Regions from separate parts of the Paenibacillus sp. FSL W8-0186 genome, predicted to be linked through region 3. Evidence: riboswitches for the same ligand, from Rfam matches in the RefSeq annotation. Region 3 holds a riboswitch; each other region holds the start of a gene.

Region 1 (10,297 bases), 860 kb from region 3:
CCAAGGAGTCATATTCGCTCTTGCTGTGCAATATGGCTTCCGAGCCTTCGATTTCAATACTGATCAGGGAGTTCAGGCATTTCTTCAACGCCCGTTTACCATGATTGAATTTGTTCTCCAGCGCGCTGGTCAGCAGCTTGAGGGTCCGCTGAATCGGCTGTTTGCTATCAACGTTGAAATATACTGGGATCTGATTATTCTGAAAGCTAATAAGTATTTTCATGTGAATCACCTCTTAATACAGTGGTTTCATAGTACATATTGTAAAGCAGAAAACTTAAAAACAGATTAAGAAAACATTATAATTCAATTAATCTTTGATGAGGAATATCGAAAAATGGAATGGCTGTTTTCTTTTTTTTCTATTTTAACTACGAAAAAGCGGCCGATAAAGTTTCAAAATAACGAAAAAGTTAAGCTGATTTTCCTATTTTTATGGGTATATTGCAATAGATTTCCAAATTATTCCGAGCATAAATGGTATAAATAGTGTTATGATAGGAATGAAGTTATTACAAAACTGTAAGGAGTGTTTCAAATTTTGGAAAAAAGGGTTAAATATATTGGCTAAAATTTTAGGTATGATCAAACCCTGATAACATTCCTAGGTTAGTAGTACTGATTTCAATCGAGTTAGATAGAGAAAATAGGATTAACGAGTCATACCTGATATTGTTGAGGAGGTGGGCAGATGTTAATTGCGGATGCGTCCCAGAGTGAAATCGTAACACTGGAATCCAAAGAACTGATCTATTTAACCGATCTGCTCGGAGCAGACCGTCTGCTGGGGAAGGAAGGTCCATTTCGCGGCTTTTTGCTCAAGGAGATGGATGAGAATTGGGAGCATGTCCGGGAATCCTTAATTCAGAAAGGTTATTTAACGCCTCGGGGGAGCAAGGATTTGCTGACCGTCCCGATGCATGTTATGTCAAGGCTGGTGGCGGCGTCCCTGGCTGATAAAGCTTGTTGGGTGAAATATCGTGCAGGAACCGAGACGTACGAACAATTTCTACATATTGCGGACGAATGCGTAGTCAAGGTGGAAAGATCAAAGGACAATCCGGCACTGCATCAGCTGGATGAAATTAGCGAGGTCAGAAACGTATGCGGGAGCTTGGCCGGCAAAATGATGTGGAATGCGCATTGCCCGGGAGAGCTGCCTGCGCTTATGCTGTCCAGGCGGCAGTTTGCGGAGGTTATCCGGCAGCTCGATGATTTGGATATGGAGGATGTCATGGTAGAGCTGCTGAAGATCACGGATGATCAAGAGGGGGCCATTTCACTGGCTAATTGCCTGAAGACTCATGTGGCGAAAGGGGACATTCGTTTCTTTGCGTGGAATGGCGATCAGTGGGAATCGCAGCATGCGCAGTTTATCAACAACCATTCGATCAATTGGCTGTTCCGTTCTAGCACAAAGGCGGATGAAGATTGGCTTATTGCTACCCCGACGCAGAAGGGCCAATTCCAGGAGATGCTTCTGCACTGGTTCAGGGAGCCCTGTGAGCAGATTCAAGGAAGTCAGTAGCCGACGTGAGGGAGGGAATTTGTGAGCAGGATAGATGATGAAATCATGGAACTCAGGGAGAGGGTCGATCGTCTGGAGGAGAAGGTCAGGCAAAATGAAGAAGCGCCTGCTCGAGGCAGTTATGTGCGGTGGTTTGTTACCGGCTTTCTCGTTGTGATCGGACTGATGGCAGCGTGGCTCGTTTCCCTCGCCGTTATTCAATTTTTAACGTGGTAAAAAATAAGTCGTTTTAAATCTATTTTGCTTATCCAGTGGTTAAATCACCCCCTGTTTTGGGTAATCTTGAAACAGACGGCAAGGCGGAGCATACAGCGTGGGCCTGCCTCGGCGAATGAACCCAAAATTCTGGTAGGAGTGTGACCTTTATGGCGGAGAAGCAGGGTAATCGACTTCGTTTTCAAGGAAAAACCGCGATTGTTACGGGGGCCGGCTCCGGAATCGGCAAGGCAACCGCTATCAAGCTGGCGAAGGAAGGCGCAAAAGTCGCGCTGTTTGATTTAATAGATGACCGTACGCGCAGCACCGAGCACCAGATTAATGAAATCTATCGGGGGGTGTCGCGTTCGTTTGACGTCGACGTGTCGGATCCGGTGCGAATGGAGCAGGCCGTTAAGGAAGCCGCGGATCATTTCGGACGCATTGATATTGTATTTGCTAATGCCGGCATTAACGGCACACTGGCTCCCGTAGAAGAAATGACGTTCGAGGATTGGCAGCGCACGCTGGGAATTAATTTAAACGGGACGTTTCTAACCGTAAAGCATGCTGTTCCGTATTTAAAAAAGCAGGGCGGCGGCAGCATTATCATCACAAGCTCAATCAACGGGAACGACCGCTTCTCTGGATTCGGCATGTCGGCTTACAGCACGACGAAGGCTGGCCAGGTCGCCTTTGCCAAAATGCTGGCTTTGGAGCTTGCGAAGTTCAAAATCCGCGTCAATGTCATTTGTCCCGGCGCGATTTCAACGAATATCGATTCTTCCTCAGAGGTCAGCGAAGAGCTGGAGGAGATTATCATTCCGGTGGAATACCCGGAAGGTTCGCAGCCGCTCGCGGACGGTCCGGGACAACCGGAGAATGTGGCGGATTTAGTGGCGTTTCTCGCCTCTGATGAATCCGTGCACATTACCGGCGCCCGGATCGTCATCGATGGGGCCGAATCCCTGCTGTAGTTTTAAATCCAAATAGGCACTGGCATTCAATGAACAAGGAAACCCCGGACCGATTCGCACACCGACTCGGTCCGGGGTTTTGTACTGCTGTAGGACAAATGACGCCTGTATGGTAAAATGCTAACAGCACTTTGTACATGAAGGAGAAGAGAATGACAAGGCTTCCTATTGATGAGGTTATTCTGGAGCTTCAGGCCTGTTTGCAGTCTACGGGGACGGCCATTTTGCTCGCGGAGCCGGGAGCAGGCAAGACGACGCGCACGCCGCTTGAACTGCTCCAGGAGCCCTGGCTGGAGGGTCAGGGCATCGTTATGCTGGAGCCGCGGCGGCTTGCCGCCCGTTCGGCGGCGATTTATATGGCCGCGCAGCTTGGCGAGTCCGTTGGCCAGACGGTCGGCTACCGCACGAGAACTGACAGCAAAACATCGGGCCGGACAAGGATTACGGTTGTAACGGAAGGCATTCTGACGCGGATGCTGCAGCATGACCCGGCCTTGATGGGGGTCGGGCTGATTATTTTTGATGAGTTCCACGAGCGGAATTTGCATGGCGACATCGGTCTCGCCTTAGCGCTGCAGAGCCGCGAGCTGCTTCGGGACGATTTGCGGCTCTTGATTATGTCGGCAACGCTAAATCCGGGGCCGTTGTCCGAGCTGTTAGGCGGCGCGTCCGTCATCCGCAGCCAGGGGCGGACGTACCCGGTGGAGACCAGGTACGCGGCAGGGCCATTAGGCCAAGCTCCTTTGGAGCAGGCAGTGGCGCGAGCGGTACGCAGCGCGCTTGAGCAGCACGACGGGAGCTTGCTGGTGTTTTTGCCCGGCGCACGGGAAATTCGCCGGGTGGAGCGGTCGCTGGCACCTGACGTGCCAGGCGATGTGCTCTTGGCGCCGCTATACGGCGCGCTGCCTGCGGAGCAGCAGCAGCGGGCGATAGCGGCAGCGCCGCCAGGCAAGCGCAAGGTGGTGCTTGCCACGTCGATCGCGGAGTCAAGCCTGACGATCGAGGGCGTGACGGTGGTCATAGACAGCGGCTTGCGGCGTACGGCGCTGTTCTCCCCGCGCACCGGCATGAGCCGGCTGGTCACCGTGCGGGCAGCCCGGGACTCCGCTGACCAGCGGCGGGGGCGGGCCGGGCGTACGGCGCCCGGCGTGTGTTACCGCCTCTGGAGCGAAGCGGAGGATCGGCTGCTGCCCGAGCGTACGGCGCCGGAGATGCTGGAGGCGGATCTCACGCCGCTCGCCCTGGAGCTGGCGGCCTGGGGGGCGGGCTCGCCGGAAGAGCTCGCCTGGCTTGATCCGCCGCCTGCGGCGCCTTACCGGCAGGCCGTGCGGCTGCTGCAGCAGCTCGGAGCGCTTGACGGCGAAGAGCGCATTACCGGGCATGGGCGCAGGATGGCCGAGCTTGGGCTGCATCCGCGTCTGGCCCATATGCTGCTGAAGGCGGCGGATTTGGGACTGGGCCGGCCGGCCTGCCGTCTGGCCGCGCTTCTGGAGGAGCGCGATTTGTTCAGAGGAGCGGCTGGTGCGGGTGAAGACAACGATATCCGCAGCCGGCTGGCTCTGCTGATGGGGAAGGAAAGATTGTCCCGGAGCACGGGAGTCCCGTTGCTTCAGGCGGACGAACGCGATCTTCAGCGAGTGGCAGCCGTTAGCGTCCAATATGAGCGGAGGCTTGGGATCAAGGAATTAGCGCAAGCGGGAGAAGAGCAATGGTTTGAGGCTTGCGGCCTGCTGGTGTCGTTTGCATATCCAGACCGGATCGCCAAACGCAGAGTTGATGGCAGATATTTGCTGCGCAGCGGCCGCGGCGCTGTTTTCGCCAGGAAGCAGCATCTTGGAGAATCTCCCTATCTAGCTATTGCAGAAGTTGACGATGAAGGGACAGAGGGGCGGATTTTATTGGCTGCTCCCCTGGAACGGGATGATTTGAAGCAGTATTACGGTGAGCATATCCAGGAAGAGAGACAGGCGGAATGGGATGAGGAAGCAGGGACCGTCCGCGTTCGTCTGCGGGAGACGCTAGGGGCGATTGTGCTTCGGGAACAGCCGGTTCAGCCTGTAGCCGAGGATTTTACGAAGGCGCTGCTGCATGCCGTATCAACGCTTGGCGTGGAGATTCTGCCTTGGAACGACAAGGCTCGGCAGCTGCAGGCCCGAATCGGATTTCTCCGCAAGCTGAGCGAGCGCTGGCCGGATTTCTCTGACGAAGCTTTGGCGGAATCTGCGGGAGTATGGCTCGCGCCTTACATCGTCCAATTTCGCAAACGATCGGACTTGCAGTCCCTGTCCCTGGCGGCGATTTTTGATAATGAGCTGGGGTGGGAGCTGAAGCAGGAATTGAATGCACAGGCGCCTACGCATTTGACAGTACCCAGCGGCTCCCGAGTTCAGATCCATTATGATCAAGGAGAGCCATATGCCGCAGTCCGTCTGCAGGAGCTATTCGGCATGATGGACACGCCTCGCATCGGCTATGGAAAGGTCCCGGTCATCATGCACCTGCTGTCACCAGCCAGGCGTCCTGTGCAGGTTACGGCCGATTTGCGGAGTTTTTGGGACTACGCTTATTTCGAGGTGAAGAAGGATTTGAAGGGCCGCTACCCGAAGCATTATTGGCCGGATGACCCGCTTCAGGCCACGGCGACGAATCGAGTGCGCCCGAAATGAACCATTTATTTACGGAATATATAACTGGAAGCTTGGAGCCATGGGCAGCCATCCGCAAGACGAAGCGGATGCTCTCGGGCTCTATTTTTGTACCTTGCATTTTTGCGTCCTGTTTGTTTATGGTATGTGCAGAATTTGTCTCATTTCCAAGACTTCCTCGGCTCGGACCTGTTCGGCATGGAATGAGGATCCCTGGTATTTGCATTGCCGCAAAGCTTGCCAGGCTTAGACCTATGGCGTATATTCGGTGGAGTACGCCACCAGCTTGAAGCAAGCACAACTAACATGATTATGAAGGAGACAAGGCCATGAAGGTAAGAGTGTTAGTCGTTGACGATCATCCCCATGCCCGCGAGGCCATCGGTGAAATATTGTCGGACGATGACAGCTTTGAAATTATCGGGTATGCCGACAATGGAGACGAAGCCCTGCTGCAGACAGAGCTGTGGATGCCCGATCTTATATTGATGGATATCCATATGCCAGGCAAAGACGGTTTGGAAACAACGAGGGAAATTAAGCTGAAATATCCTTACGTTAAAATTGTGCTGATCACCGTCTCCGACGATGCAGCTCATCTGTTTGAAGCGCTGAAGCAGGGAGCGCAGGGCTATTTGCTGAAGAACCTGGAGCCGGGCACCTGGCTGCAATATTTGCGGGCGGTCGCCAGTGACGAAGCCCCGCTGTCCAGTGAGCTGGCTTTCCGGATTCTTCAGGAATTTCCGCTGTCCAAGAAAAATAACAGCGCCGATCACCCGCTTACGAGCCGGGAACGCGAGATTTTGGACTGGGTCGCCAAAGGGCTGACCAACCGGGAAATCGCCAAGGAACTGCAAATATCCGATCAGACGGTCAAAAACCACTTGAAAAACATTTTGCAAAAGCTGCATTTGGAAAATCGCGTGCAATTGACGAGATATGCTTTGGAGCAAGGTTGGATCGAAAGTTAGCTCCAACTTATCAAATTTCATCATATGAAAAATTCACAATAGAAACCCCAAAAAGCTATTTTGCTCCTGTTTGCCAATCCTGCTTCTTTCTACGCACTTAGCAGCTAATCTATCGTAATAAAAGAGCAGGTTAGACGGCTATTGTGAAAAATTCACAGCTGTTCTATACTTTGAAGAAAGAGCAGGAGGTGGAACGATGGCCTTTATGATTGCACAGCGGGCATATATCAAGCTCTATCTGATTTCGATGGTAGAGCAGCGAAGGGGCTACGGTTACCAGATGCTTGAAGAGTTGAAGGAAGAGTTTAAGCCGTTTGGCTATGTTCCTCCGCAGAGCGAAATATACCGGGCCCTTCATGAGCTCGTGCAGGAAGGGGTACTGTATCGCACGAAGCATCTGAAAGGGAATGATCCCAGCGTGGATTTCCAAGAAATCGTACTCTATCATTTTACCGATGACGGACTTGAGAAGGCCGAGCTGTACAAAAAGCAGGTTAAGGTCGATTTAGACCGCTGCATCGGTATGCTGAACAAGGCTGTTGCCGATAATTATTGAGTTTTGTGCATAAATATTGCATGTTTATTCTAGGACTAATCCGATTTGTATTGTATTATTTGACAACATGAAGTAACATAAATTTTATATTCATAACCGAATATTGTGGGAACAGGTGCTTCAATCGCCGTCGATTGAAGCTTAAAAGGGAAGTCCGGTGCAATGCCGGCGCGGTCCCGCCACTGTAACAGAGGAGCTGGAAGCATGGGTGCCACTGATGATCCGTCATTGGGAAGGCAGCTGTCCAGTTATGATTCTGAAGCCAGGAGACCTGCCTGTTCTGTCAGCACTGCTGTACCTACGGGAGATAGGGAGGTGTTAAAGATTTGAGCCATCGCGCAGTATGACGAGGGTCCTCTTTAGCCGTTCCAGCTATAGGGGACCTTTTTGTTATTGGAAGAATATACACTGGGGAGGAATTGTGAATGAGTTATACGGTAAAAAGCGGAAATTTAGGTTATCCGAGAATCGGCGGACAACGGGAATGGAAAAAAGCGATTGAAGCCTATTGGGCTGGCAAACTGGACGAGCAGCAGCTGCACGGGCAATTAACGGAAATACGGCTTCATAATTTACGGAAGCAGCGGGATCAGGGGATCGAGATCATCCCTGTAGGCGATTTTACGTATTACGATCATGTCCTCGATATGGCCGCTATGTTCGGCCTTGTCCCGGAGCGGTTCTCCTATAGCGGCGGCGAGGTATCTCTGGACACGTATTATGCCATCGCCCGGGGAAATAAAGAAGCGCCGGCCAGTGAAATGACGAAATGGTTCAACACGAACTATCATTATATTGTTCCAGAGCTAGGCGGCAGAAAACCGCAGCTAACGGTAAACCGTCCGCTGGTTGCTTACCGCGAAGCCAAGGAAAAACTGGGGATCGATGGAAGACCTGTGCTGATCGGGCTGTACTCCTTCCTCAAGCTATCGAAAGGGTTTAACGAAGCGACGGAGTGGGACCATTGGGTCGAGCAGCTGCTGCCGCTATACGTTCAAGTGCTTCAAGAGCTCGCCGCAGAAGGTGTAGCCTGGGTTCAATTAGACGAGCCGTCTTTGGTGACCTCTGTGTCGGCCGAGGATATAACGCGGGCAAGAGCCATTTACGAAACAATTCAGCGTGAGGCTCCGGAAGTTTCCATTCTGCTGCAAACGTATTTCGAAGCGGTGGACCGTTATGAGGAGGTCGTGTCTTTGCCTGTTGCCGGTATCGGACTTGACTTCATACACGGGCTGGACGGCAACCTGGCTGCGCTGCGTAAATATGGATTCCCGGCAGGCAAGACGCTTGGAGCGGGCATGGTCGATGGACGCAATATTTGGCGCACGGACTTGTACCGCCAGAAGCAGCTGTTACTTGAAATCCTGGAAGTGGCTGCGGATTCCGAGATTATCGTGCAGCCGTCCTGCAGCCTCCTGCATGTGCCCGTGTCGGCTAAGCAGGAGCAGACGCTGGTGCGAGTGCTTCGCGACGCTTTGTCCTTTGCCGAAGAGAAGCTGGATGAAGTCGCCGCATTGAGCGCTGCGGTGAGTACAGGTATTGATAGTGTGAAGGGGTTATTCGAAAGCAATCGCATCGCTCTCGATAATCTGGCCAAGGATCCAGCCCGCAACCGGGCAAACGTAGCGGCCGCGGTAGAGAAAATCGCCTCTGAACCGGCCTCGAGGGGAAGCGCGTTCGCCATTCGCCGCAAAAAACAGAAAGAGAAATGGCATTTGCCGCTGCTTCCGACGACGACCATCGGCAGCTTTCCGCAGACGGCAGAGGTTCGCTCCGCCCGTCAGAAATGGCGCAAAGGGGAATGGAGCCAGGAGCAATACGATTCCTTTATTAAGGAGCATATTCAACAGTGGATTTCCCTCCAGGAGGAAATTGGCATCGATGTGCTCGTACATGGCGAATTCGAACGTACGGATATGGTAGAATTCTTCGGCGAGAAGCTGCCGGGATTCGCCTTTACGAAGGGCGGCTGGGTTCAATCCTACGGGACTCGCTGCGTGAAGCCGCCGGTCATCTACGGGGATGTTGATTTCGACCAGCCGATGACCGTGAAGGAGACGGAATACGCGCAATCCCTGACGAACAAGCCGGTCAAGGGAATGCTGACCGGGCCGATTACGATTCTGAACTGGTCCTTCGTGCGCAGTGATTTATCGCGTGAGCAGGTCGCTTATCAAATCGCGCTGGCGTTGCGTAAAGAGGTAGAGGCGCTGGAACGAGCAGGCATCGAGATGATCCAGGTCGACGAGCCTGCGCTGCGTGAAGGGCTGCCGTTGAAACGCGAAGACTGGGCGGGGTATCTGGACTGGTCCGTCAAGGCGTTCCGCGTCACGACGTCGACTGTGCGCGATACGACCCAAATTCATACCCATATGTGCTATTGCGAATTCCACGACATTATCGATTCCATTCGTGCACTGGATGCGGATGTCATCTCTATTGAAACCTCGCGCAGCCATGGCGAGCTCGTTCATAGCTTCGAAGAGCATACGTACGATCTCGGCATCGGTTTAGGCGTATATGACATTCACAGTCCGCGAGTTCCGTCGGTTGAGGAGATGACCTCCATGATCGACCGCGCGCTGCAGGTACTGGATCCCGAATTGTTCTGGATCAACCCGGACTGTGGCCTGAAGACGCGGGGAGTGGATGAGACCGTGAAATCATTGAAGAATATGGTGCTGGCCGCTAATCAATACCGCGCCAAGGAATCGCTGGTCGGCACAAAGTAATCCGCTGACTTTTATGTAATAAGGTAAATCATAAGACTGCCCTGAATAGGTTATAAAAGTAACCTAAGGGGCAGTCTTTTTGATGGCCTAAACATAGCAGTTACACTTATACTCTCTCTATACGCAGGAGGAGATTACGAATGTTATTGGAATGGGAAATTATTATGAAGCTGTTTATCGCGCTTCTGTTCGGTTTGTTTATCGGCATTGACCGCCAGTTGAAGCAGAAGCCGCTGGGCATTAAGACGAGCATGGTCATTTGTATCGCGAGCTGTCTGGTGACCATCGTCTCTATACAATCGTTTCACAAATTCGCCGGACCGGATCATCCGAATATGGACCCGATGCGCCTGGCAGCGCAAATTGTCAGCGGTATTGGTTTTCTCGGCGCCGGGGTTATTCTGCGGAGAAGCAATGAAGGCATTTCCGGACTTACGTCGGCAGCGATGATATGGGCGGCGTCGGGCATCGGGATCGCAATTGGCGCCGGATTTTATCTTGAAGCAGCGCTGGCGGTTGTCCTGCTCATTTTGGCGGTGAATTTCATTCCTTATATGATCAAATGGCTTGGACCCTATAAACTGAATCAACGCGATGTCTCCGTCAAAATCGTGATGGAGGATCGAGGCAACGTTACGGATCTGATCCGGATCATTGAACGGAAGGAAGAGAAGGGATCAGCAGCGAAATGGA
Region 2 (10,297 bases), 870 kb from region 3:
CCATTCAGTCTTAGGATTGTCAGATGAAGGACAATCTCTTCTTTTTTCTTGGAGAACAAACTAATCCCAAAAACAATACTTTACTCGAATAAAGGTCAGAAGAATGTTAGAAGTTTGCATAGAAACACAAAAACAGCGCGACCCCGAAATCCTCGGAAGCCGCGCTGCGCTTGACTTTAGCAAGATGCTGGTGAAGGGACTCGAACCCCCGACCTACGCATTACGAATGCGTTGCTCTACCAACTGAGCTACACCAGCATATTCACTAATTTAGTGGAAACAAAAAATATTATAACTCGATCTGAAAATTTTGCAAGTCCTCAAAATCAGGAATTTATTGCAGCTTCGCCTGCACCGAACGCAGCTTCTGCTCAGAGGAGCTCGCTTTGTCGCGCCGGTCATCGATCTTGATCGAGGTGGACACCCGCTGAGCACCCGATTGGAACGGCGACTCATGAATCGCGCGAATCGCAGCGAACACGCTGTCCAATGGCCCTTCAATAATTGTGCTCATTGAGGTCAGCGTATATTGGATGCCTTCCTGCTTCTCTAATACCCGCTGCAGCTCAGCTACGTACGGGCTTAAGCTGGTCGACCCCGTCCCGATAGGAATTACCGTTACCTCTGCAATCGCCATGCTTCTCCCTCCTTCTTAGAGTATTGTCCATGCTTCTTAATCCGCATTCCACTGCCTCTTATTGTAACAATTTCCACCCCTTCATTTCAAATAAACTCAGCACACCCTTATACCCAGTACCGTATCATAATCTGCATGGAGGAATGAAGTACAGGCCTCTCCCGCACCCGGAAGAGGCCCTGTACCTTGCCTGTGTAGTGATCTTCGCCCGCTTACGCCATTTCCCCGAGCTCCCGCAAATCGCCACTGCTCTCTTCGGAAACAGCCTGCTCCTTCTTCAACAGCGCCTTGATCACATTCGCTGACTTCACCTTCGCATGCAGGCATGGCGAAACTTCTATCTGATACGCCCCCTGCCGGATCAGGCCGCGCAGTTCCTCTGCCGTCCCTGCTTCCTCGTCAAAGCTATTAACAATACTGCCGTACTGCATATATTGATGCGTATCACTGCCCCCGACAACAGGACGCCTCAGACGCTGTGCAAATTCATCGAGTTGAGCGCGATAAGCCTCCAAGCCTTGGGCATAAATATCCTTGCCGTTCAGATCAAAAGCGTCCAGACGCCGCAGCAGTTCAACCGGCAAATGATGCAGCGGCGTGCTGAGCCGGAAAGGATGCGCGCCGATGCGTAAAAAGCCCTGTCCCTCACTCCAATCCAGCAGCGACTGGAAGTTGATGAACCGCCCTTTCTCGGTATAAGGTTCCAGGCGCTGCCTCAAAGCCAATATCCGCTCCCGGTCGCCAATAATCAAAATATGCCCCGTCTCCTGAATATCTACTTCAATGCCGGGAAACACCTTGATCCCCTCAGCTAAATAATAACCGTGCTCATAAGGATAATGCCGGTCCAGCACTTCATAAATATCCTCATACCGCCAGGTGTTGAAATGCTCCGTCATGGCGACGGCATCCAGTCCGTTCTTTCCCGCCTCGGCCATCATTTCCTTGAAATAAGCGTGGCTGAAGACTGTTTTTTTGGCAAGCTTGACATGGGTATGCAAATCTATTCTCATCGGATTCTCCTTCGTATTTGATAATAAACTATCCGCATCATTCATTTATATGGAGATTTGAGCTGCAAGAACAGGAAGCAGTACGACGTACAATCCCGAGCCAAGCAGGAACACGGCGTCACGGGCGGTAAATTTCATGTATGACAGCTTGATTCTTTTGGCCTCCGGGGAATGGTAGGCGTACGAGAAGCCCTTGGCCTCCAGTGCTTCCACCGTAGTGCGCGTGCGTTTGGCAATGCTCAGAATTAATGGGTAAAAAGACAGCACCGCTATTTTCAAAAAATAAACGATGCTCCTCCAGTACAGCAGCCCATGCCTCCTTGGTGCCACGCCCCGCAGCCGGAACGACAGAAAAATATGGTGGTACTCCTCCACGAGGCTAGGAAGCGTCCGATAGCCGTAGGCGATGCCAAACGACACCTGCTTGGGGACGCCGATGCGGAGCAGCCCGTCGCTCAGCTTCTCGGGGTCCATGGAGCAAAATACGGTAATGCTGGCCATCGAAATGACCGATAGCTTCATCGTCAGTTTCAGCAGGGGCAGAATCGTCTCCCCACCCCCGCCGAACAGCCAGGATACAATGAACAGATACCCCGCCTGGCTCAGTAAGCCGAGACAAAGGATGACTATAATGAGCGGACTCACCCGTGATATCATCGTCGTAACGGCCAGGAGCAGGAACATGCCGAGCAGCAGCACCTCGTTATGAATGAACCAGGGAGCGATGCCGAAATACAAATACCAGAGGAACAGCGTCCGTGGATCCAGTCTGGCCAAAAACGTATTGCCGTTGCCATAGGCCGTGTTGAGCAGCTCGATTTTGACCCCTTCCACCGATACGCGGTCCATTAGCTTACGAACATACTCCATGCCTCGCCGCCCCCTTTCTCGATTCGTTCCAGCGCTGCGTGAATTCGTCCACCGTATAGCTGAGCGGCGCCATCCCCAGCCTGCGGCTAAGCTCTAAAATCTGCGGCGCCCGAAGGCCAGCCTGCTCCAGCAAATGGGCATCGCCGAACACCGATTCCCGTGTTCCGTCCCGGATAATATCGCCCTGATGCATCACGATAATCCGGTTGGCCCATTCCGCTACCAGCTGCATATCATGAGTTGCCACAATGACGGTCTCCACATGACGATTCAACTGCAGCAGCAGGCGTGTGATGTCTTTGCGGGTCGCGATATCCAGGTTCGCGGTCGGCTCGTCGAGCAGAATCACGGACGGATTCATCGCGACTCCGATCGCCAGCGAAGCGCGCCGCTGCTGACCGCCGCTGAGCAGCCGGCCGTCCCGGTGCTGCAGCTCGGTCAGTCCGAAGCTCTCGAGTATGGCGTCTACCTTCTCCTTATATCCCTCCACCCGGCGAGCCTTAAGAAAGAACTCCACATCCTTGCGGATCGAATCCTCAATGAACATCTCCTCCGGATTTTGATAAATGTAGGTCACTGTATTGGCGAGCTGCTCGGGCGTCGTTGCAGCCGTATCCATTCCTTTGACAACGATCCGGCCGCTTTCAGGCTTCGTTACCCCGGTGATCAGCCGCATGAAGGAGGATTTCCCTGCCCCATTGTTGCCAACGAGGGCCACCAGATCCCCTGTTCTGAACGTTACACTGACATCCCGAAGCACATTCTTACGCTCCCGGCTCACCGTCCGGTAGGAGAAGCGGACATGCTTGGCTTCAATGATTGGGTCTGCGTCCGTGTTAACGCCCATATTAACGCCAGTGTTAGCTTCAGTATTAACTTCAGTAACACCAGCATCAGTACCTTCAACAGGGATCCCGACCAGTTCGCCGCATTCCCCCTGCAGCTCCAGCTGCTGCTGTCGCTGAAAGTAAGCCGCCGCCTCGTCAAGTGTAATCGGATACGGTGCGAGATGCGGCAAGCCAAGGCCGAACTGGCCAAGGTTAGGCCAACTACCATCTATCCCGGCAGAATCCCGTTCTCGGGTTTTAGCGATCTGGGCGGCGGCCTGGGTGACCTGAGGCGGATAAATGTGGCTGGACCGCAGCTGCTCCAGCTCTAGAAGCGCCTCCTCTACCGGCTTCGACCATACGGCCCGGCCTTGATCCATCAGCACGACCTGCCTGCAATATTCCGCAATAAACTCCGTATGATGCTCGATAACGATAATCGTCTTGCCATGCTGCTCATTCAGACGGCTCAGCAAATCATAGATCTCCCTGGCATGGCAAGGATCAAGCTGGGCGACGGGCTCATCAATAATCAGGATATCCGGATCCAGCGAGATTGCCCCGGCAAGCGCCAGCTGATGCTTCTGCCCCCCGCTAAGCTGCCAGATGAATTCCTTCGGGTCTACCGTCAGATCCACCAAGCGCAATGCCCGCAGCCCGCGTTCCAGGTAATCCTCGAACCCGTAATTCAGCGGAGCAAAGCTGGCGTCGTCCAGCACGGTCGGACGGATAAGCTGATTCTCGAAGTCTTGGTAGACGTAACCGACATGGCGCGACAAACGGGCAACATCATGCTCCAGCGTCTGCAGCCCGTTCACACGGACGCTCCCCTCGAAATCCCCGACATAATAGTGGGGTATTAGTCCATTCAGTGTTTTGCACAGCGTTGATTTCCCGCTCCCATTTCCACCGATAACGGCGACGAAATCACCGCGCTTAATCTGCAAGGACACTCCGTTTAGCACCGGAGCCTCCGCGCCCGGGTATGTAAAAGTCACGTTGTCGATCGATACGATCCAATCGGGCTCCGCTCTCTCCGCCTCCCGCAATAGAGTCCTGTCTTGATACATGCTTCAACCTCCACTCTGATTAGATCCCGGTGCCTGCCGTACCCGAACGTTTTCCTCTGCGAACCAGCAGCCAGATCGTAAGGCATGCCACCGCGGCGGCAGCGCCGATGCTGACCCAGATGAACCAGCCGCCAATGCTCTCCAGGAAGTCGGCATCCCATTCAACGAGTGCCATATCCGATTCCGCCAGGAACTCCGCAGCAGCCGCCAGAACAGCCAGTATTACGGATACAACGATCAATCTGGGAGCCATAATTTCAGCGAATGAATATTTCATCTTATTATTTCTAGGCTTCATGCCAAGGAGCGGTTCGATTTTCCCATACAAGCGCGGCACAAGATACAGTGTCGGCAGCAGCGCAAACAGAATTCCTGAGAACAGCACATCGTTCAAAAAAGCCACTCCCTCAACAACTACCACGCTCTCCGCCAAGCCCGGCACCGCCTCGAACTCCTCCACACCGATCCATACCTTGCCGATATCGACCGCGCAGCTAATAAATTGGTGGATGATGACTCCCATCATTGCTGCGACGCCAACCTGCCTGCGGTTCTGCGGATCGTTCACCAGCGTCCCGGCGATGAACATCGCCAGGGAGAAGCCGATGAACTTCTCCAGCTCGCCAAGCCCGCCGAATTGCCCCAGCATAATCTCCCCGAAGATGACTTCGCCCAGTGCTGCCCCGACGGCTGCGTAGAACGGATGGAACAAAATGCACAGCGTCAGCGGAATAAAAGCGAAATACTCGACGGACAGTTCGATCGGTCCCAGCCGAACCGACGGAATCAGCTCGGTGATCATATTCGATAGACCGTACAGCGACATGGATAGAATGAATACCATCATTTTCTGGGACTGGGTTAATACATACCTTTGCCTTAATTGAGCCACTTACTTCCCCTCCTGGTTTCAGATAGCTCCACTATAGGAGGGATTTATTAAAGCTGCTTCTATATCTTGTAAATCATATGTAAAAATTATTTCATCACTTTATTTAATGTAAAAAATATATCATTTCAGGCTAGATTCTCATTACCGCCCCCCTGCAGATATGTTAATCTAAAGCTATCAATTCATTCGAAGGAAGAGAGGCCAACCTCATGAACTTGGACTGGAATTTAGAAACCTTATCCCCGGGTCAATATAAAATTGCCGACTATATCCAGAAGAATATGCAAACTGTCCTCTTTCTGACCGAACAGGAAATCGCGGACAACTTGGGACTCAGCATCGCCTCCGTATCGAGGTTTTGGCGTTCTGTCGGATTTAAAAATATCAAAGATTTCAAAAACCAGCTTCGCGAGCATCTGGAGGTTACCCCTGCCGCCAAGATGAAGAACATCATGGATAGAGCCAACGCGGCATCCTTTCCCGGACAATTTCTTGCCTCCAGCATCGAACATCTGGAGAGCACGCTGCAGCATTATTCACAGGAAGCATTTGACGCCGCTGTGGATGCGCTTGTCACGGCGCGCAGAGTATATTTGTACGCTCCGGGTCCCTCGTCCGGCCTCGCCCAGCTGATGCATTACCGCCTCAGCCGCTTCGGCCTGTCCATCCATCGCCTTGATCGCGGAGGCAGCGAGCTGTTCGAGGATCTGCTTCATATAACAGGCGAAGACGTCGTTGTTCTCTTCGGCTTCGTCCGTCTGCTGCCGGAAGCCAAGGTGATCACAGATCATGCCAAGCAATGCGGCTACCGCACGATACTCATTACCGATCGCCTTGTCTCCGACTTCTCGGGCCAATGCGACATGACCCTGTATGCCAGCCGGGGCGAGATTTGGGAATTCCATTCGATGATCGCCCCGACCTTCCTGGTAGAGAACCTGATCGTTGCCGCCGGGATGAGAAACCAGGAGCAGCATCTGCGCAAATTAGAGCAGTTGAACCAGCTGCGCAAAAAATACGATCATGAACTGCCGCGATAAATGTTCACAATTTTTCTGCATCTCCCACTCGCCGCATCAGGGTTGCTTTCACCTGTTTTTTCATGATTTTTCATCCTTCAGCTAGTGAAGATGACTGTTTACAAACACTACATATTGGGGTAATGTAAGTTGCAGACAACCAAATATAGTGGAATCGGGTGATCCAGCCCCCTATTTCTCGGCTGGGGCTTAAAAGGGAAGTGCGGTGCAATTCCGCTGCGGTCCCGCCACTGTGACCGGGTGCATGCAAGAGCTTGCCAAGGCTCCTTGCAGCGCTTCACTGACAGAATGCCACTGCAGATATTAACCATCTGCGGGAAGGCGTCAGTGAAGAAGTCCGGAAGCCAGGAGACCTGCCCGTTTCTGTATTTGACACCAAATACCAGATGAACCTGCGAGGAACAGGTAGGTGTCCGCTTGCAGCTTACATACGCATTCATCCTGCATTTCATAGGATGATCCAGGCATTTCTTCAAACGCGCATTCGGGCATTTCCAACCTTGTATGATCGGAAATGCCTTTTTATATGGTTGTAATGCGTAGTTTTTCGGGAGGGGAACTTTGTTATGGCGATGATGAACCCGGTTTATACAAGCCGCCAAGACATGCTGGATGAAGTGATTACATTAGGAGAAGAGATCGTTGCAAGCAGCAATCTTGAGGTGCTGCGGGAGAACGCCAACTTGAACGGCGAAAGCTTCTCTGGCAAAATGAGCAAATTCGGCAGCGAGTACGCGAAATGGTATGCGAACCATTTTGTCATGCCAAAGCCGCTCGTTCAGGCCATTCAGGACAATATCGTCTATGTGCACGATTTGGATCAATACGCGATCGGAACGACGAACTGCATCTTCATTCCGTTCGACAAGCTGCTGCGCGAAGGGTTCAACACCGGCAACGGCAGCGTAAGGCCGCCGAATTCGATCATGACGGCGATGGCGCTTGTGGCGATCATTTTTCAGTCCCAGCAAAATGCGCAATACGGCGGTGTATCCGCCAATAAGCTGGACCACGACCTGGCGCCTTATGTAACCAAATCCTTCGTCAAATATTTCCGCAAAGGATTGGACTACTTTGAAGAAGGAGACAGCGCAGCGGATTACGGTTTGATCACCATGGCTCGCTCTGATCTGCAGGCGCAGTATCCAAGGGCCTTCAAATATGCGGTTAAAGAGACCGAAAGCGAAACGCTGCAGGCCGCCGAGAGCCTCATCCACAATCTCAATACGATGTCGAGCCGGGCGGGCGGACAAATTCCTTTTACGAGCATCAACTACGGCACATGCACGTCGATAGAAGGGCAGCTCGTAATCAGTTCACTGCTGGCCGCAACGATGCGCGGACTTGGCAGCGGCGAGACACCGATTTTCCCGATTCAGATTTTTAAATGCAAGCAGGGCGTGAACCAGCAGCCGGGCGAACCCAATTACGAACTGTTCCTGAAAGCAGCGGAATGCTCGGCCAAACGGCTGTATCCGAATTTCGCCAACCTGGACGCCCCGCTCAATCTGATGTATTACGATCCGGCGAACCCGGATACCGAATTTGCCACGATGGGCTGCCGCACGCGGGTGCTGAGCGACCGCTTCGGCCGCAACCACCTTTCCGGCAAAGGAAACTTGTCCTTCAACACCCTGAACCTGGTCAAGCTGGGCCTGGAGCACGGCATAGCGTTAGGACTGCGGCAGACCGCAGATGAACAAGGCTTCTACCGGGAACTGGAGCATTATATGGATATCGCGCTGGACGGACTGCTGCACCGCTTCCGGATTCAATCGTCCCAGAAAGCCAAGGCTTCCGACTTCATGATGCGCGAAGGTGTCTGGGAGGGCGGCGAGCAACTGAACCCCGAGGATACGGTGGGAGAGCTGCTCAAGCACGGCAGCCTGTCGATCGGCTTCATCGGGCTCGCAGAATGCATGAAAGCCATGTATGGTAAACATCACGGCGAAGATGCCGATGTATATAAGAAGGCCTATAATTTGATCGCCTTCATGCGCGATTATTGCGACCGTCAGAGCGAAAGACACAACCTGAACATTACCCTGTTCGCCACTCCGGCGGAAGGGCTGTCGGGGAAATTCACCAAGCGGGACCGGGCTGACTACGGGGAAATTCCTGGCGTCGTTGACCGGGAGTATTATACGAACTCTTTTCACATACCGGTATACTACAACATTAGCGCAGCTAAAAAAATCGAGCTGGAAGCACCGTTCCACGGACTGTGCAATGCGGGAGCCATCTCCTACATTGAGCTGAACGGCAGCGCCCGCAGCAATCCGGCTGCATTCCTGCGCATCATTCAGTACGCGCTGTCGCAGCAGGTGAGCTATTTCAGCATCAACCATCCGATCGACCGCTGCTCGGGCTGCGGCTACGAAGGAATCATTGGCGCATCCTGCCCATCCTGCAACGCTAGCGAGCAGGACGTCCATATCCGCCGGCTGCGCCGCGTAACCGGATATTTAACCGGGGATTTCCAGACCCGCTTCAACGCTGCCAAACAGGCCGAGGTTCGTGATCGCCTCAAGCATTCGACATGAATATTTGCGGCTATTACCCGGAATCTATTAATGAAGGCGAAGGACTGCGGGCAGCGCTCTTTATAAGCGGCTGTCGCCATTATTGCAAAGGCTGCTTCAGTCCGGCCACCTGGAATTTCCTTTACGGCGAACCGTTTACTCCCGAACGGGAACAGGAAATCATTCGGGACATCGCCGGCAACCCGCTGCTTAGCGGAGTGTCGATTCTTGGCGGAGACCCTTTTTTCTCGGCAGCTGAGGTCAGCGCATTTCTCGATCGTCTGCGCGAGGCGGCAGGCGCTATATCCGCCTGGATTTACAGCGGTTATACATTTGAGGAATTAACCAGAGACGCAAAGTCCCCGGAATACGGACTTCTAAGCCGCTGCCAAGTGTTAGTAGACGGACGCTACGTTGATGAGCTGCGGGACCCCTCCCTGCTCTATCGCGGCAGCTCCAATCAGAGGCTGATTGACATTCCGGCAAGCCTGTCCCAGCGCGGCATTGTCGAATGGCGTCCAACTTTCTCTTTCTAGCTGACTGCCTTTCTAGTATAATTATGATTTGTGTTCACTTTATTGACGTCACCGGCGCCAAGTCATAATGTGGTTGTTCAAAGCTCTTCTAGGGATCGCATGAGTATAGCTGCAGATCTTTGGAGACCGCATATGCAGCGCCTCTTTTTTTGACGAATACTTGCAATTTAAGAATTAAAGATTTGAGCATCCAAGATTCGACAATGAATTGGAAGATAGAATAACCCATTTCAAGAAAGCGAGGAATTTTCATATGCCTTCACTCGTAACGAAACCCAACAACCGCCAGCTTGCGTTCGACAATGACCGTCTCGGCATTTACGCCGACCGTATTCTGGAGGGATTACATACACTGAGCAAGGAGCGCCTGCTGCGTGGCGTTACCGCTAAGCTGAGACATGACGTCGTTACCGGCGAGGAAATCAGCAGCGCCTTTACGATGTCCGCCCTAGAGCTCGTTACCAAGGACGAGCCGGACTGGAAGTTTGCCGCAGCCCGCGCCCTGCTCACAACCTTATACAAAAAAGCAGCGGTCAACCGCCGTTACAAAGCGTATCCGGAAGAGCCCTACGGTTCGTTCTACCATCTCATTACCGAGCTGGTCAAAGCGGGCATCTACCGCCAAGAATTGCTCGATTGCTATACGAAAGAGCAAATCGATGAGCTGGGCGAGCTGATCGACCCGACCCGCGACCTGCTGTTCGATTATATCGGCCTGCTGACGCTCGCTGAGCGCTACCTGGCGACGGATTTTGACGGACGCACGATGGAACTGCCTCAGGAACGCTACATGGTCATCGCGATGTACCTGATGCACCAAGAGCCAGCGGACAAGCGTCTGGACTATGTAAAAGAAGCTTACTGGGCGATGAGCAACATCTATATGACCG
Region 3 (10,297 bases):
GAGGCGTTATCAATGGGGATCGATATCGTAGGCCGGGATATTAACCCGTTGGCAGTCCGGGGAGCGAGAATCAATTTGTGCCATTTCGGATACGGCGATGATCGGGTCAGCCTGGGCGATCTGAATGAAATAGGCGAGCTATATGATGCGGCTATCGTGGACATGCCGTACAATTTATGCTCCGTGCTGTCACCCGTGGAGCGCGGCGAAATGCTGCGCAGCATAAGACGGTTTAGCCAGAGGACTGTCATCGTTTCCACGGAGCAGCTGGAGAAGGAGATAGTTGACGCCGGTTTTCGAATTCACGATTACGGAACGGTCAGCAAAAGTTCTTTTGTCAGACATATTTGGGTTTGCGGAGCTAATCGGTAAGGGATGAATGATTGTCATCTGTGCGGTTTTCCCCTATAATCCAATACAGACGAAGATGTATGAATGCCTATTGCCAAATGGAAAAACCGTAGGTCCCAAGGCGGCGCTTGTCCGCAAGCTTCCGCCACGGGTTAATAGGGAAGCCGGTGCAATTCCGGCACGGTCCCGCCACTGTAAACAGGGATGAAGCTCATTGTATGCCACTGTCATTCGTTAAACCCGCACTCTGCCTTACTTTGAAGGTACTTGCAGGAAAGGGACATGCGAAGATGGGAAGGCGAGCCGAATCGGCAACCTGGAGTCAGGAGACCTGCCTATGGGAATCAAGAGACGGTCCTTCGAGGAAAGGATACGTTCTGCTAAAAGAGTTATGCTGCGGACAAGCTGGGTGGCTTGTACCGTACATGGACTTGCTTGTAGACGTAGCCCGATCCTGAACGGATGGGGTTTTTTCCTGTCTTTTTGCTGTATTTCCATTGAGAACGGGCTTTTCATGTACAAATTATACGCCTTGTAAGGAGAGAGAGATTTCATGAACAAATTTAGAAAGTTCTGGGGCATTTGGCTTTTAGCGATCATGCTCGTCGTGATGGCTGGCTGCGGCAAGGATGCGGCAGGCACGAACACAGGAAATGCTCCAGCTCAGCAGGAACAGAACACTCAAACCGGACAGGGGGAGCAGGGGGATTCTGCGTCTGATGCGCAGCGCACAGTCTATCCGTTGACTGTGAAGGATGTTACTGGCGCGGAATTCACTTTCGAAGCCGCGCCGCAAAGAATCGTTTCGCTGGCTCCATCGGAGACGGAAGGATTATTCGCGCTTGGGCTGGATGAGCAAATCGTAGGTGTATCCGATGTCGACGATTATCCCGAAGCGGTGAAGGACAAGCCGCGTATGGGCGGGTTCCAGGTCAACGTTGAGGCGGTCATCGCTGCCAAGCCTGAACTGGTACTGGCCGGCAATCTGATCGATCCGGCTGCCGTAAAAAGCCTTACCGATCTCGGAATCAAGGTTTATCAATCGAATCCGACCAATCTGGACGAAACGCTGGCGAATATTAGAGCCGTAGGGGAAATTACCGACCGGCAAAAAGAAGCCGAGGAAGTTGTCGCCCAAATGGAGAAAGAACGCGATATGGTCTTGGATGCCGTTAAGTCCTTGACTCCGGATCAGAAAAAGAAAGTCTACATCGAGTTTTCGCCTGGCTGGACCGTTGGGAAAGGCGTGTTTATGGACGAGTTGATTACGCTGGCCGGGGGAGAGAACGTAGCTTCCGATCTGGAAGGCTGGAACGAAATCAATGAAGAGAACATCATTAAGGCCAACCCGGACGCTATTCTGTTTGCCAAAAATGTCGTCGACGAGAACAACAAGACGATTGGAGATATGATTAAAGCACGTGGTGGCTGGGATCAAATTACGGCCGTAAAAGAAGACCGTGTCATCGGCCTGGATGATAACCTGCTCAGCCGTCCTGGACCGCGCGTGACCCAGGGATTGATTGAAATGGCACGGGCCATTTATCCGGAATTGATCCAGCAATGATGAATAAATTGGCGGGATACGGAACGGCGGGTTTGGCACTTCTGGCTGTTACGCTGCTGGTCTGCATCGGCGTTGGTTCCGTTTTTCTGCCGACCGGCCAGATTCTCGGCATTTTGCTTCACCGCCTGCCATGGATCGGCAGTATGATTACGCCGGACTGGGACGTCTCGGCAGAGCAGATCGTTATGCAGGTACGGCTGCCGCGCGTACTGCTCGGCATGCTGGTCGGCGCTTCTTTGGCGGTGGCGGGGGCCGCATTTCAGGGCGTGCTGCGCAATCCGCTGGCAGACCCGTTTACCTTAGGCGTTTCCTCGGGCGCGGCGGTCGGTGCGGCTACGCTGATTTTCTTTGGTTGGCAGTTCTCCTTAATCGGCGTGTTTACGCTTCCGGTTATCGCGTTTATAACAGGGGCAAGCACACTGCTTGTTGTCATGTGGCTGGCCAGGGAAAACGGGAAAATTCCGATCGAAAGCCTTATTTTGTCGGGCGTGGTCATGCAGTCTTTTCTCGGTGCGATCGTTTCTTTTTTGACGGCCATGTCGAAAAAGACGGTGAACGAAATACTATACTGGACGATGGGAAGTCTCAGTTTGCGCGGATGGTCGTATACGATCATCCTTTTCCCTTATCTGGTCATTGGGCTGCTGTTCCTATGGAGCCAGGCCCGCAGCTTAAATCTGCTTGCGCTTGGTGAGCGGCAGGCATCCCATTCCGGGCTGAATGTTGATCGCACGAAGGTCTTGGTTTTACTCGTGGCAACGTTAATGAGTGCGGCGGCTGTATCCGTGTCTGGGGTTATCGGTTTTGTCGGCTTGGTTATTCCCCATATGATACGGCTGATCACGGGACCAGATTATCGGCTGATTATTCCGCTCTCCGCGCTTGGCGGAGGGATATTCATGATGTGGAGCGATTTGGCCGCCCGGACGGTATTGGCCCCAACGGAGATCCCTTTGGGCGTGGTCACGGCCTTCGTCGGCGCTCCGTTCTTTGCTTATCTGCTGTACCGCAATAAGAAGCGGAGAATGGAGGAGCTGCAATGATCGAAGTACAAGGGGTAGAGAAATCCTACGGACGCCAAACAGTGCTCAAGGGGATTGACTGGCAGGTGCAGCGGGGCGACTTCTGGGGAATTATCGGGCCGAATGGCAGCGGAAAGACGACGCTTCTGAACGTGCTGTCAGGCGTAGAGAGTCCTGAGGCGGGGGAGGTAACGCTGGACGGCAGGCCGCTGGCAGCCTACGGACGCAAGGCGCTGTCAAGGAGACTCGCCGTGCTTCAGCAGGACGGCTTGCCGCCGATGGCTTTTCCGGTGCGCCAGGTTCTGGAAATGGGGAGATTCCCTTTTCAAAATTGGCGCGGGAAGGAAGAAGGCAACGGTGCCGAGGCTTTGCTCAATGAAATTGTAAGCCGTCTGGATTTGCAAGGGCTGGAGAACAAGCCGCTGCATGTGCTCAGCGGCGGGCAAAGACAGCGGGTGGCCCTCGGCAAAGTGATGGCGCAGCAGCCGGAGCTTGTGCTGCTGGATGAACCGACGACCTACCTTGACATCCGCTACCAGATGCAGTTCATGGAACTGGTCTCGAGCTGGCAGAGGGCCGAACATTTAACGGTCGTTGCCGTGATGCATGATTTGAATTTGGCAGCCTTGTATTGCGACAAGCTGCTTGCTTTGCGGGATGGCAAAATCGTTGCCATGGGAACGCCAAACGAAATTATTACCCCGGAAATAGTGAAGTCTCTGTTTGAAGTGGATGCTTATTCGGTCATGCATCCGGATCGCGGCGTGCCCCAATTGCTGCTGCGTAGTGAACAGGGGACATGAGTGGGAGAAGCGAGGCGTGAGAAGTTAGGCATGAGTTATGAGTTATGAGTTATGAGTTATGAGTTATGAGTTATGAGGTGTGAGGTATGAGGTATGAGGTATGAGTGTGTGAGTATGTGAGTATGTGAGTATGTGAGTATGTGCTAGTATCTGTGTCCGTACCTGTACCGTACCTGTACCTTTACTTGTAAATGTGCCAGTATCATTGCCAGTATCATTGTCCGTGTCTGCTGTACCAGTGCCAGTACCTGTCTCTTGTGTCCGCTAGGTCGCTGAAAACTACGCAAACAGGTCAAATAGCGCCTTCTGAGTCCGTAAGCGAACCAGCAACCAGCGAGTTTGCAGCAACTTAGGCTACTGGTGCCCTGGCTAGTAGTTTTGCAACTCCCATGCCAGCGTAACGGACACAGGTTCCGCTATTTCACGAAAACCTCGGTTTACGGGCGGCTAACGGACCGTGGTTCCGCTAATATGCACCAATCATGGCTTTTTGCACAGAGTTGGTGCCAATAAGGTCTCCTGTGTCCGTTAGGTCGCTGAAAACAACGCAAACAGGTCAAATAGCGCCTCCTGTGTCCGTTAGCGAACTTGCAACCAACGAACTGCAACCAACGAGCCAGCAACCAACGAGTTTGTAGCGCCTTCTGTGTCCGTAAGCAAAGGTACCGCAAAACTTTCGACATATTGTAGATTAATTTAGAGAAGAGGGCTGATGGATGAGCTATTCCATTTCGGACATCATTGGATTAATTGCGCCGCTGCAAAAGAAAGCGGCAGAGTCAGCGGCAGAGCACCTGGATCGATTGACCAAGCCGCCGGGCAGTCTTGGCAAGCTGGAGGAGCTGGCGGTTCAGCTTGCCGGTATAACCGGGCAGGTTAAACCAAGTTTCTCGCAGCGCGCGATCATTGTGATGGCTGCGGATCACGGGGTTTGCGAGGAAGGGATTAGCGCTTTTCCGGCTGAGGTTACCCCGCAAATGGTGTTGAATTTTTTGTCTGGCGGAGCGGCGATTAATGTATTTGCCCGTCAGGCTTCGGCGGAAGTGTTATGTGTTGATATCGGCGTGAATGCCGAGCTGAGTCATCCGGATCTGTTGGAGCGGAAGGTGAGGATGGGAACGGCCAATATGGCCCTTGGACCGGCAATGAGCCGTGCGGAAGCAGAAGCGGCTGTGTTGGCCGGGGTGGCCGTCGTGAAGGAGGCTGTGAATAAAGGCACAACATTGTTCGTCACCGGTGAAATGGGCATTGGCAATACAACGGCTAGCGCCGCTATCATGAGTGTGCTTACGGGCATTGCTCCAGCCGAATGCGTCGGCCGCGGCACCGGAATTGACGAACGCAAGTTAGAGCATAAAGCATCCGTAGTAGACCGGGCCATTGCGGTAAATCAGCCGGACGCCAATGATCCGGTTGATGTGCTTTCCAAGGTGGGCGGACTGGAGATAGCCGGATTGACTGGGGTTATACTTGGCGCAGCCGCCCATCGGTGCCCGGTCGTTATCGATGGATTTATTTCGAGCATTGCAGCTTTAGTCGCTCAAAGGCTATGCGCGGAGACGGCAAGTTATATGGTGGCTTCCCACCACTCGCAGGAGCCGGGGCATATTCAGGTACTGCGCGAGCTTGGACTTTCCCCGATGCTGGAGCTGAATATGCGGCTCGGTGAAGGAACGGGCGGTGCGCTTGCTTTGCATCTGATTGACGGAGCTTGCCGGATCATGAAGGAAATGGCTACTTTCGAAAGTGCGGGAATCTCTGCGGGTGAAACGGCTGTCGAGGAGGATGCGAAGTGATCGTTATGGTGACTGGCGGCGCCCGGAGCGGGAAGAGCAGCTTTGCCGAACGCTGGTGTATGAAGCACGCATCCAGGTCATACTATATCGCCACTGCTCAGGCTTTCGATGAAGAGATGGAGCAGAGAATTGCTCTGCATCGCGAGGATCGGGCAGCGGCAGGTTATACATGGAGGACGATCGAGGAGCCGCTTCAGCTAAGCAATTTACTCTTTGAGTTGGGAAACGGTCAGCTTGAAGAAGCGAACGCAGAAACTGAAGTCGAAACCTCTCCTGCCGTACTGATCGATTGCCTAACGCTATGGCTGTCCAATATGCTGCTCGCTGTTGGCGAACAGGTTGATGCCGAATCCAGGATGATGAAGGAAATCGATCATCTTCTTGAGGCGATCGCAGGTTACAGGGGCACGCTTGTAATTGTAACTAACGAGGTGGGGAGCGGGATTGTTCCCGCGTATCCGCTGGGCAGGCAGTACCGGGATTTGGCGGGGATTTTGAACCGGCGTGTAGCCGCTATAGCTGATCAGGTATTTCTTGTTACAGCGGGAATTCCGATCGAGCTGAAAAGCAGGGAGTATAAGCTATGAGCAGAGGCAACGAAAGCGAAAAAAACGTTGTGGACGATCCCCGCACGAATAGCGCAAACAGCAACAATAACAGCGTATCCAGCACCAACAGCGTCAATAACCCCATCATCATTAACAGCATTAACAGCATTAACAGCATTAACAGCATTAACAGCACTAACAGCACTAACAGCACTAACAGCACTAACAGCACTAACAGCACTAACAGTCCGGGCTTACCCGATGCCAGTTCCATTAAGGATACCGGCAAGGATTGGCCGCTGGCGGCGGCGTTTCAATTTTTATCGCGGTTTCCTGTGCCGGTTGAGGTGAATTTTACGCCGGGGGTGCTGCGGCGCAGTACCAAATACTATCCGCTGGTCGGCTTCGCTATAGGTGCTGCGCTCGGTCTGGCTGCTGCAGGCTGTGCTTGGGTGCTCCCGCCAATGCCGGCTGCAGTGCTCATCCTCGCTTTATGGATTTGGCTGACCGGGGGGCTGCATCTCGACGGCTGGATGGATTCAGCGGATGCGCTGCTCAGCTACCGGAGCAGGGAGAGAATGCTGGAAATCATGAAGGACAGCCGGGTCGGCGCCATGGGAGTCATCGCTTGCGTGCTGCTGCTTCTGCTGAAAATGTCTCTCCTCTACACGCTGATCGGCTATGGCTTTGCCCAGGTGGGTGCAGCGCTTCTGACGGCAGCGATATGGAGCCGCTGGTTCATGACCTATGCTATGCAGGCATGGCCGACGGCGCGGCAGGGTGAAGGGCTTGCGGGCAATTTTCGCGGGCTGAAGCCGGGCAGTATTGCTGTTTCCACGGCTGCCGCCCTGCTGCTATCCGCCGCTGGATTAACGGCAATAATTTCACTGGAACAGGGAACTGTTCTAGGCTCTCTTGTGCTGTTATACTGTGCTGCTCCTTGCGTTGCTTGGCTCGCAGGCACGCTGGCCGCCAGCAGGATCAGCAAGCGGCTAGGCGGATTAACGGGGGATGTCTACGGCGCTTTGAACGAAGGCATTGAGGCAGCGGTACTGCTAGCAGCGGTGATTTGTCTGGGGTAAAAAACAACAAAGCCGTGGTACCTTGAGTATCACGGCTTTGCTGAGGCAGTAAATAATTTTTACCCATTTATCAGATGATAAATTTGCTAACGGATTCCCGCAGGGAGAGTGCGCCTTCATGCAGGCTGCGCACGGTGTTGGCATGATCCTTAATTTCCTCCGCCTGTCTTGTAGAGTTGCCGGCAATTTCCTCGATCATCTCGAGCGATTTAGCTGTGATGCTGGCAGCGTCTTCTACAGAGACGGTGACCTCTTCCGCGCTGGCCGAAACCTGCTGGGTCGAAGAGGAGATCGATTGAATGGTCAAGTTTATCGATTGAATCCATTCTGTCAGCTGGGAGAAGGCTTCTTCCGCGTTTTTGACGCGGGACGTCCCGGACTGGATTTCCTCGCTGACCCGCTGCATGGCACGAACCGAGTTGCCGGACTCCTCCTGGATGGCGAGGAGATAATCGCCGATTTCATCGGTAGCGATGCGGGATTGCTCGGCAAGCTTGCGTATTTCTTCGGCTACGACCGCGAAGCCCTTGCCTTGTTCGCCGGCGCGGGCCGACTCGATGGCGGCATTGAGCGCCAGGATGTTGATCTGTTTGCTGATTTCCTTAACCGTTCCAACGATTTGGGCTATCGCTTCGGAGCGCTCGTTCATCAGGGAAATATGGTTCATCGATTCGGCTGCGGCTTCTTCAACGAGGAGCATGCCGTCGACAGCGCCGTGCGCCAGTTCATTGCCTGTGATTGCCTTCTGCGAGGCTTCGCCGATTTTTTCGGTGATGTCAGCCGAGGAGGACGCGATATATTGAATGCCTTTGGAGATTTCCTCCATGGCCCGCGCATTCTCTGCTGCAGTCGAGGCGAGCGTCGTGCTGCCTGTTTCCACTTGCTGCGCCGCTTCATTGGAGCTGTAAATCAATTGCTCGAAGGTTTGTGCCGAGCTCAGCAAGCTATCCGAAGTGTTAACGACAGCCTGGGACGTATCGTGTACGCTCGAAATCATTCCTTTCAACTGTTCTGTCATCGTACGGAAGCTTAGCGAGAGCTGGGCCAGCTCGTCGTGACCCTGAACCTGAATCGATTGGCGCAAATCACCGCGGGCCATGGCCTCGGTCACCTGAGTCAGGCTCTTTAACGGCCGTGTAATCCGTTTGCTGATCCAAAAGGCTGCAGTAGATCCAACAATGATAATGAGGGCGGTAATGCCAAAGCAGATCCAGAAAATTTCCGATTGCTTCTCCTTGACGAAAGTGGCATCCATACCAACAGCCAGCATTAGCTCGCTGCCCGGAACTTGGATATAAGCCGTCTTATGGTAGCCGAATTTGTCCGAATACAGGTCGCTAATAGCCAGTTTGCCTGCGGACGCCTGCTTCATCGCACTTTGAACGGCGATCGCTTCGGAGGCTTGTACGGCAGAGCCAGAGCTCGCCGCAATGACGGTAGCCTGCTCATCGTGCAGGTGAATGAGATAAACCGTATCTAGTTGAAAATCCTCTGCGCTCTTTGTTAAGTAAGCCTCCACGCCGAACCGGTTATTTTCTCCGCCCTTAAGCAGCTGGAGGGACATGGTAGTATCGAGTCTGCGGTATATGTCCTGCGTACTCGTATGTAGAACTTTATCAAACTGGGGCAAGACGTTATTATTGACAATGCCCATGGATACGTAATAAAAGCTAATACTGAATAAAAGCGAAGACAATACAATGACGACGGCAAAGGTTGTCATGAATTTACGGCTGATAGAATGCTTGATTCCGAGCATGACAAAAAATCCTCCTAATCTATTTAAACCGTGTTGGTTGGTCGCTGCTGCTATTGATCTCCTTCCATTCACCCAAGCGAAATATTAACCATTGGTTTATTAGACATATAATATAGCAAGTTCTCCCATTTGAAAATAGGGATTTTGGTGATTTCTGCCTTCTTTCATAAAACTTTCACTGATTTTTCATTTAAGCGACATAAACATAGGGAGGAAGTCATATGTTCAATTTCGGATGGGGCGTTCTGTTCGTGCTCGTGAACTTTACGTTCTTCTTGATATGCTATCGATGGTTCGGTAAAAAAGGCCTTTATGCGTGGATCGGTGTAGCTACGGTCATCGCTAATATTCAAGTGGTGAAAACGATCGAAATGTTCGGGATCGTGATGACCCTCGGCAATACGATGTATGTCAGCCTCTATCTGACCAGTGATTTGCTCAATGAAAAATACGGCCGCGGCGAAGCCAAAAAAGCGGTGTGGTTCGGTTTCTTTACTTTGATTATGACGACCATCCTGATGCAGATGGCTCTGGTCTTTACCCCCCAACCCGGGGACTTTGCCCAAGAATCGCTAAATAGCATATTCGGGTGGATGCCGCGGCTTGCGCTCGCAAGCCTGACGGCCTACTTCATCAGTCAATTTCTGGATGTGCGGCTGTTTGCATGGATCAGGAAGTTCTACCCGAGCCGGGGCCAGCTGTGGATTCGCAACAATTTCAGCACGATGGTCAGCTCGTTCGTCGATACACTGATCTTCTGCACCATCGCTTTTGCCGGGCAATACAGCTTGCCCATTTGGACGGAAATTTTGCTTACCACTTATGTCATCAAATTTATTCTTACGGCTGCAGGTACCCCATTCCTGTATATCGCTCGAAACTATCATCCCGATGAGGTTGAAACGGCGCAAACCAGGTAGCCGGAATTCATCCGGCGTGTCCGGGTAACAATGGCAGGCGGCTCCGCCGAGGCGGTTATTCACGTAAAAATATTGCAAATGCAAAGGCAGCCTCCGTCTTGACGACGAAGGCTGCTTCAGGTTGGTTATGGCCTCATAAAGTGGTTTACAAATAGGTCAGCTCCTTTGGAAGCGACGTTAACACTTCGACTCCTGAAGCCGTTACCGCGACATCGTCCTCGATCCGGACGCCCCCCAGTCCTGGGACGTAAATTCCCGGCTCGACGGTAAATACGTTGCCTTCTTCCAGCAGCAGCTCGTTCTCGCCGTGGACGGAAGGGAACTCGTGAACGTCGATGCCGAGGCCGTGACCGAGCCGGTGAATGAAATAGGGCCCGTATCCGGCGTCCGCAATGACGTCGCGGGCAGCTTTGTCAATCGAGGCATAGGACACGCCGGGCTTAATGGCC

What was found. Region 3 has a riboswitch for cobalamin ahead of MKX50_RS07310 (cobalamin-binding protein). Riboswitches for the same ligand answer to the same signal wherever they lie in the genome.
Region 1: it holds a riboswitch for cobalamin, as region 3 does, so the genes downstream of both, metE (5-methyltetrahydropteroyltriglutamate--homocysteine S-methyltransferase) here and MKX50_RS07310 (cobalamin-binding protein) in region 3, are expected to answer to the same signal.
Region 2: it holds a riboswitch for cobalamin, as region 3 does, so the genes downstream of both, MKX50_RS03460 (anaerobic ribonucleoside triphosphate reductase) here and MKX50_RS07310 (cobalamin-binding protein) in region 3, are expected to answer to the same signal.

Annotation. Positions count from the first base shown of each region.
Region 1 covers NZ_CP150207.1:2,554,563-2,564,859, forward strand. Annotated here, with positions in the region: gene MKX50_RS11520 (hypothetical protein) at 1-223, opposite strand, end outside; gene MKX50_RS11525 (hypothetical protein) at 692-1,528, shown strand; gene MKX50_RS11530 (hypothetical protein) at 1,550-1,744, shown strand; gene MKX50_RS11535 (SDR family NAD(P)-dependent oxidoreductase) at 1,894-2,700, shown strand; gene hrpB (ATP-dependent helicase HrpB) at 2,853-5,366, shown strand; gene MKX50_RS11545 (response regulator transcription factor) at 5,675-6,316, shown strand; gene MKX50_RS11550 (helix-turn-helix transcriptional regulator) at 6,513-6,872, shown strand; cobalamin riboswitch at 6,969-7,166, shown strand; gene metE (5-methyltetrahydropteroyltriglutamate--homocysteine S-methyltransferase) at 7,298-9,604, shown strand; gene MKX50_RS11560 (MgtC/SapB family protein) at 9,745-10,297, shown strand, end outside.
Region 2 covers NZ_CP150207.1:825,693-835,989, reverse strand. Annotated here, with positions in the region: tRNA gene MKX50_RS03495 (tRNA-Thr) at 186-258, opposite strand; gene MKX50_RS03490 (MTH1187 family thiamine-binding protein) at 335-637, opposite strand; gene MKX50_RS03485 (PHP domain-containing protein) at 850-1,650, opposite strand; gene MKX50_RS03480 (energy-coupling factor transporter transmembrane component T) at 1,696-2,520, opposite strand; gene MKX50_RS03475 (energy-coupling factor transporter ATPase) at 2,504-4,417, opposite strand; gene MKX50_RS03470 (cell division protein FtsQ) at 4,437-5,309, opposite strand; gene MKX50_RS03465 (MurR/RpiR family transcriptional regulator) at 5,519-6,349, shown strand; cobalamin riboswitch at 6,489-6,725, shown strand; gene MKX50_RS03460 (anaerobic ribonucleoside triphosphate reductase) at 6,916-8,892, shown strand; gene nrdG (anaerobic ribonucleoside-triphosphate reductase activating protein) at 8,889-9,407, shown strand; gene MKX50_RS03450 (ribonucleoside-diphosphate reductase subunit alpha) at 9,661-10,297, shown strand, end outside.
Region 3 covers NZ_CP150207.1:1,693,189-1,703,485, forward strand. Annotated here, with positions in the region: gene MKX50_RS07305 (RNA methyltransferase) at 1-372, shown strand, start outside; cobalamin riboswitch at 446-705, shown strand; gene MKX50_RS07310 (cobalamin-binding protein) at 905-1,918, shown strand; gene MKX50_RS07315 (iron ABC transporter permease) at 1,915-2,961, shown strand; gene MKX50_RS07320 (ABC transporter ATP-binding protein) at 2,958-3,743, shown strand; gene cobT (nicotinate-nucleotide--dimethylbenzimidazole phosphoribosyltransferase) at 4,460-5,539, shown strand; gene cobU (bifunctional adenosylcobinamide kinase/adenosylcobinamide-phosphate guanylyltransferase) at 5,536-6,126, shown strand; gene cobS (adenosylcobinamide-GDP ribazoletransferase) at 6,123-7,169, shown strand; gene MKX50_RS07340 (methyl-accepting chemotaxis protein) at 7,240-8,928, opposite strand; gene MKX50_RS07345 (queuosine precursor transporter) at 9,150-9,848, shown strand; gene MKX50_RS07350 (Xaa-Pro peptidase family protein) at 9,994-10,297, opposite strand, start outside.